DNA from 2 places in the Bacillus sp. AC266 genome. Region 1 is predicted to be linked to the other one. Evidence: riboswitches for the same ligand, from Rfam matches in the RefSeq annotation. Region 1 holds a riboswitch; the other holds the start of a gene.

Evidence for each region. A riboswitch is a leader RNA that binds a small molecule or an ion and turns the genes downstream of it on or off. The one in region 1 is predicted to bind cyclic di-AMP.
Region 2: another riboswitch for cyclic di-AMP. It lies ahead of AC0IXC_RS13690 (APC family permease); the one in region 1 lies ahead of AC0IXC_RS21970 (hypothetical protein).

The regions. Positions count from the first base shown of each region.
Region 1 is NZ_CEEDEC010000005.1:385,335-388,823, reverse strand. It holds gene AC0IXC_RS21980 (thiazole biosynthesis adenylyltransferase ThiF) at 1-184, shown strand, start outside; gene thiD (bifunctional hydroxymethylpyrimidine kinase/phosphomethylpyrimidine kinase) at 200-1,012, shown strand; cyclic di-AMP (ydaO/yuaA leader) riboswitch at 1,098-1,245, shown strand; gene AC0IXC_RS21970 (hypothetical protein) at 1,339-1,725, shown strand; gene AC0IXC_RS21965 (hypothetical protein) at 1,742-1,972, shown strand; cyclic di-AMP (ydaO/yuaA leader) riboswitch at 2,235-2,380, shown strand; gene AC0IXC_RS21960 (SipW-dependent-type signal peptide-containing protein) at 2,475-2,579, shown strand; gene kdpF (K(+)-transporting ATPase subunit F) at 2,576-2,656, shown strand; gene kdpA (potassium-transporting ATPase subunit KdpA) at 2,676-3,489, shown strand, end outside.
Region 2 is NZ_CEEDEC010000003.1:98,593-102,081, reverse strand. It holds gene AC0IXC_RS13705 (hypothetical protein) at 1-390, opposite strand, end outside; gene panE (2-dehydropantoate 2-reductase) at 566-1,498, shown strand; gene AC0IXC_RS13695 (hypothetical protein) at 1,561-1,689, opposite strand; cyclic di-AMP (ydaO/yuaA leader) riboswitch at 1,829-1,975, shown strand; gene AC0IXC_RS13690 (APC family permease) at 2,120-3,489, shown strand, end outside.

The DNA of each region.
Region 1 (3,489 bases):
GGATTTTGAACAATATAAAAGATTGTTGAATGATCGTGTGACTGATTTAAATGTAAATCCATATTTATTATCATTTTCGGTTGAAGAAAAGAGATTAGTTGCTTTTAAAGATGGCCGTGTCCTTGTACATGGAACGAAAGATATAAGCGAAGCGAAAACAATTTATCATCGCTATTTTGGGTAGAAAAGGATGAGTGGAATGAAAGTGAATAAAGCTTTAACGATTGCAGGGTCTGATAGCGGAGGCGGCGCTGGGATTCAGGCGGATTTAAAAACATTCCAAGAGCTTGGTGTGTATGGAATGACGGCTATTACAGCAATTACTGCTCAAAATACGCTTGGCGTTCAAGGGGTGTATCCTGTTTCTTTAGAAGGAATTACGGAACAGCTGCATTCAATTGGCACGGATTTAACGCCAGATGCTGTAAAACTGGGAATGTTATTTAGTAGTGAAATTATTCAAATTGTGGCAGAGCATATTAAGAAATTTGGCTGGAATAATATTGTGCTAGATCCTGTTATGATTGCTAAAGGTGGTGCGTCATTATTACAACAAGAAGCAGTACAAGCATTAAAAGAATATTTATTGCCAGTAGCAACGGTTGTCACACCGAATGTTCCGGAAGCAGAAGTGTTAACTGGAATGGAGATTCAAAATATAGAAGATAGTAAGGAAGCTGCAAAAGTATTGCATGAATTAGGAGCTAAATATGTGCTTATGAAGGGCGGACATGCAGAATATCAAGGTAATGAAGTAATTGATTTACTCTTTGATGGTGAGCAGTTTATTGAATTTAGAAGTGAACGAATTCCTTCGAAGCAAACGCACGGAAGTGGGTGTACATTTGCTTCAGCGGTTACAGCAGGACTTGCGAAAGGCTACTTGATGGAAGAGGCAGTTCAAGAAGCAAAACGATTTATTAGTATAGCAATTGAAGAGCCATTGAATATTGGAAGTGGTCATGGGCCGACGAATCATTTTGCATATAAATTGAATAAGACGCATGTATAAAGATACGAGAAGCCAGTTTGTTAACTGGCTTTTTTTGTGTTTACTTTTTCAAAATACAGGAGTAATATATCAGCCAGAATACATTTTTTGTAATACGCTGAGTCCAAATGTATGGAGCGGAGGAACCAATTTGTGCGTCGTCACTAGGGGTGAATCTTTCAATGTTGAAAGTAGGGCTACTCTCAAAGTCCGAATCCGACAGCTAACTTCGTAAGCGTCTTGAGAGAGGACGGTGCCATGATGGATACATCACTTCATCGGTCTGATTAGTATAGGAGAATATCAATCTATGTTTGAGTTCTTTTATGCTAAGGAGGATGAGGTACATGGAACTAACACTTATTTGTGTTGGAGAAAAAAACAAGGTAAAGAGTTTAAGAGAGCTAGTAGCATTTCAGCATGAGTTAATTATTTTTACAGCCAATGAAGAGATAGCGGATGAAGTTAGAGAGTATGGGTTTGAATCAGCTTATAGCTGTAATAAGGAGAAGGATTTTACTAGTATTTGCACACGTATTAAGAAGGTGATTTTACTAGGGGATGAGCTTCCGATAGTTAGTTTCTTCACAGAACACATTCGTTTTTCTTTTCAAGCGCCTATTACTGTTGTTACAAAGAATAAACGCTATCCGGCCAGGCTCTATGAAACAATTGGAGCTAAATTTGTAGTGTTTACGAACCGTGATAATATTTCTTTTTTATTTTTTGAATAGGGCGGGGGAAATGAAGATGAAAGTGTTGTTACTAGGAGATATAGCGAATCGTTGGGCGATATCGGTAGAGAGAGTTCACGAATTGGTAGTGCTCGATCCTCTTTTTCCAGGTCCATATATTATATTACCATCAAAAGATGTTTTGTATTTAGAGGCGGATATTACCGAATATGAGCAGTTACATGCGGAATTATCACAAGTTTATATTCGAGGGAGAAATTTGCGTGCTTTTTTGCGTGGAGAATAAAGGTTGAATGAAAAAAGAGCGAATGCTGAGTGCAACAAGCTATGCACTTCATGTAATTCGCTCTTTTTATTTCGTATTTAAAAGATCATTTCTGTGAAAAAGAAAGGAAAGACGAGAAAACAGATGAAAAAATATTAATAACAACTAATGTAAACGCTTAAATAGATGGATATTTTCTTATTTTCAGTAATTTACCCCTTTACAAGTTAAATTTAGAGGAGTATATTTACTCTCATAAATCATTCATAAAATTTCCAAAAAAAACCTAAAATCGCTGAGTTCCAGAAATGGAGCGGGGGAACCAATTTTGTGCATTGTCACTTGGGGTGAATCTTTCAATTTTGAAAGTAGGGCTACTCTTTAGGCCCGAATCCGACAGCTAACCTCGTAAGCGTTTAGAGAGGAGGTTTACTTTGTGTTGTTCGTTTCGAACACTAAGTAGAGCTTAGTGTTCTTTTTTTGATAACTAGATGGTAAATTTTAACAAAAGCGAGGGGTAGTTATGTTAGATGTTGTAATGATCGGTATTTTTGTTGGGTTAGTCGCATCGATGGCAAGTCTTGCAAGTTGGTCAGATAAAGTTGTGAAAGAAGGGAAGCAATCATGATGATTGTCTTATCGGTTATTGTTGCAGCGATTACGGTGTACTTAGTGTACGCATTATTAAATCCAGAAAAGTTTTAATTAGGGGGAATCATTCATTATGATTTGGGTTGCAGTCGTTATTACAATGCTCTTGTTTATTCTAGTAGCAAAGCCAACGGGGATTTATTTAGAAAAAGCTTTTCAAGGTAGCAAAACGCTAGATAAAGTATTCGGGCCTTTTGAAAAACTTATTTTTAAAATTACGGGTGTAAAAGAATACAATCAAACGTGGAAACAGTACGCATTATCACTCGTTTTACTAAACGGATTTATGATTGTTGTTGTATATTTCATTTTCAGATTACAAGGTGTGCTGCCGCTAAATCCAGCGCATATCGAGGGAATGGAGCCTACGCTTGCTTTTAATACAGCAATTAGTTTTATGGCTGATACAAATTTACAGCATTATAGCGGTGAAAATGGTTTGTCTTATTTATCACAATTAATCGGGATTACATTTTTAATGTTTGCAGCACCAGCAACGACGTTAGCGCTCGTTATGGCATTTATAAGAGGACTCGCTGGAAAAGAACTTGGTAACTTTTTCGTTGATTTTACGAGAGCTTTAACGAGAGTATTTCTTCCTATTGCGTTTGTTGCAGCGCTAATCTTTGTCGCACTTGGTGTACCACAAACGTTAGACGGGGCAGTTACAGCACAAACAATCGATGGGGCAAAGCAAAGTATATTACGTGGGCCTGTTGCATCATTCGTGTCCATTAAGGAACTCGGAAATAACGGCGGTGGATTTTTCGGAGCAAACTCTACACATCCCTTCGAAAATCCAGGGCAAATGAGTAATATTTTGCAAATGATGCTTATGATGTTATTGCCAACAGCACTTCCATTTACGTACGGACGAATGGTAGGAA
Region 2 (3,489 bases), on a different contig from region 1:
AATTGTTAAGAACCCAAGCTCATAAGGACAAAGTGTTACATCAATAGAATGTATCTTGAATGGAACGGAAATAAGGTTAGTTGTTAAATGTCCATTTAAATTAAGGTCTTTAGAATAGCGCTGTAATCCTTTTTGATGTTCTGAATGAGGAAAGAGAATTTTATTTGTAAAGGAAAGATAGTATGCTTCCATATTTTGATGTGAAACTTGAAATTTCCCGTAATATGTATTTTCATCTTCAAGATGATCGAGTCGAAAAGGTCGAAAATCATTTTTTTGTAAGAAAGGGAACATATTTTGTTCATATCCAGTTTTAAACGAAAACGGGAATATAAATTGAAATATAGCTGTTGTTACATCTTTTTCCTCGATTGTTTGTATTGCCTCCATTTACATTGTTTCCTTTCCGTATAAGCTATAGAAACAACATGCCCAATTTTTCTTGAAAATAACCTCTCTTGTTCATTAGATTAAGAATGAAAATTCAGCTTATTTAACAAGGGACATGTATAATGTTATGTATACTAAAATTAGTATAATTGTGTTAGAAAAAGGGGGATGTTGTATGCGTATTTTAGTATTAGGAGCTGGGGGCGTTGGCGGATTTTTCGGTGGCCGATTAGTAGAAAAGGGAGAAGATGTTACATTTCTCGTTCGCAGCAAAAGAAAACAGCAATTAGAAGAAAAAGGCCTTGTTATTCGTAGTGTTAATGGAGATTTTTCATTTCAACCGAAATTGGTAACGAAAGAAGATAGAACGACTCCATTTGATGTGATTTTATTTTCAACAAAAGCGTATCATTTACACGAGGCGACCATAGATTTAAAGCCGTTTGTAGGTAAAAATACTGTAATAATCCCATTGTTAAATGGTATCGCTCATTTATCACTATTACAAAAGGAATTCGGTGAAGAAAAAGTAATTGGCGGTCTATGCTTTATAGAGACGACATTAAACGATCAGGGAGAAATTGTACAAACGAGTGCTGCCAACAGACTTGTATTTGGAGAAATTAAGTCTCAAGATTCAGAGAGAATCAATCATATTTCCAAAGCATTTGCGGGTACGAAATCTAGTTTTGTTTTAAGTGAAAATATTACGCAAGATATGTGGCATAAATATTTATTTATTACTGTAATGTCAGGTGTGACAACATTAATGCGTGCACCAATAGGACCGATTCGCGAAAGCGAAGGTGGACGCGATTTTATCCAAAACTTATTTGAAGAATCTGTGCAAATCATGAGGGCATTAGGAGCTCCGGTAAAGGAAAACATTGCCCAGGAACATATGAAAACAATTGATAAAATTTCGTATGATATGAAGTCATCGATGCAACGGGATATGGAAAAAGGTTCGCTCATTGAAGGGAAGCATTTACAAGGATACTTATTGAAATTAGCAGAGGAAATGTCTATAGATGTGCCTTTATTAAGTGTTGTGTATCAAAATTTAAAGGTATATGAAAAAATGATTTTTACTAAAGAAATGGTATGAAAAAGAGTAAAGGATAGCAAAATATAAATGTTGCTATCCTTTTTTTATTTCTTTTTGACAATTTATTCGTTTCTTTTCGGTTTATCTGTCGTATTTCGTTCTCTTTCACGTTTACCATATAGCTGATTAATTTCATTTGCTACTGCATCTAAATATGAATCGGAAAAAAGTGGCTTCTTTTCTTTAGACATACGGGTCTCCTTTGTGGATTTTTAGTATTCATTATGTATATTTTTCGGTGGATTATGCGCAATCATTTTAATTTTTTTCTTTTTTAAAATTTTTGTTTACTTTTTGAAAATAAAGGAGTATTATAATCCACAGTTTCAATTTTCTAAATCGCTGAAGCCGCATGGTGCGGGGGACCCGTTCTTATGGATTAGTACTTAATCCAATGGGGTGAATCCTTGAAAAAGGTAGGGCTACTCATAGGCCCGAATCCGACAGCTAACCTCGTAAGCGTTATATTGAGAAGGAAGGTGGAGCTTGTGCGACAAAAAAAATAATGTCTACAAGTCTATTTCATTATGGCTTGTAGACATTTTTTGTTTTCTGAAGAAATAGTTTATCCGCTGTAATTAGCAGAAAAATTCGTGCAAAATTATTGGAGAGTGGACAGCGTTGGTTTCATCTATCAAAAGGTTTTTAATTGGAAGGCCGTTAAAATCAACAGAGTTAGGAGAGCAAAAGCTTAATAAAACGAAGGCGCTAGCAATTTTATCTTCTGACGCATTGTCATCGGTTGCATACGGACCAGAGCAAATATTAATTGCTTTAGCAGGTCTTGGAGCGGTAGCTTATTGGTATTCCATTCCGATTGCAATTGGGGTATTAGTATTATTGACAGCTCTTATTTTATCTTATCGACAAATTATTTTTGCTTATCCTCATGGTGGGGGTGCATACGTAGTATCAAAAGAAAATTTAGGGATGAATCCGGGATTAATAGCTGGAGGATCTTTATTAGTCGATTATATTTTAACGGTTGCAGTAAGTGTATCTGCAGGTACAGATGCGCTCACATCAGCTTTCCCTAGCTTACATGCACATAATGTAATCATTGCGATTATATTTGTCATATTGATTACCATCTTAAATTTAAGAGGCGTAACGGAATCAGCTTCCGTTTTAGCATATCCGGTTTATTTATTCGTTGTAGCATTATTTATATTAATTGGTGTAGGAATATATAATATTTTGACTGGTCACGTTTCACCCACGCTGCATTCGCCAATTGGAACACCAGTTGCGGGAATTAGTTTGTTCTTACTGTTACGAGCATTTGCTTCAGGAAGCTCTGCTTTAACGGGTGTTGAGGCGATATCTAACGCAATTCCAAACTTTAAAGATCCTGCACCTAACAATGCAGCAAAAACATTGCTTGCAATGGGTGCATTACTTGCAGTTTTATTTTCTGGAATTGTCTTTTTAGCTTATTATTACGGAATTAACCCAAGTAAGGAAGTAACAGTCGTTTCACAAATTGCTGAACAAACTTTTGGACGTAATTTCATGTACTATTTCATACAAGGTACAACAGCTTTAATATTAATTCTTGCGGCTAACACAGGTTATTCTGCATTTCCGCTATTAGCAGTTAACCTTGCAAAAGATAAATTTATACCGAGAATGTTTACGATTAGAGGAGACCGCCTAGGTTATTCAAACGGTATTATTATACTTGGGATTTCTTCGATTATTTTAATTGTAGCTTTTCAGGGAAAAACAGAACACTTGATTCCGCTATATGCAGTAGGGGTATTTATTCCGTTTACACTTTCTCAAACTGGAATGGTACTAAAATGGCTTCGTGAAAAGCCTGAAGGATGGGCTTTAAGATTAACGGTCAATTTAATTGGTGCAGTCATTAGTTTTATCGTTATGAGCATGTTCTTTTTAACTAAGTTCGCACAAGTTTGGTCAATCCTTATTTTCTTACCTTTCATTATCTTCTTGTTCCATCGAATTAAGAAGCATTATGATGCAGTGGG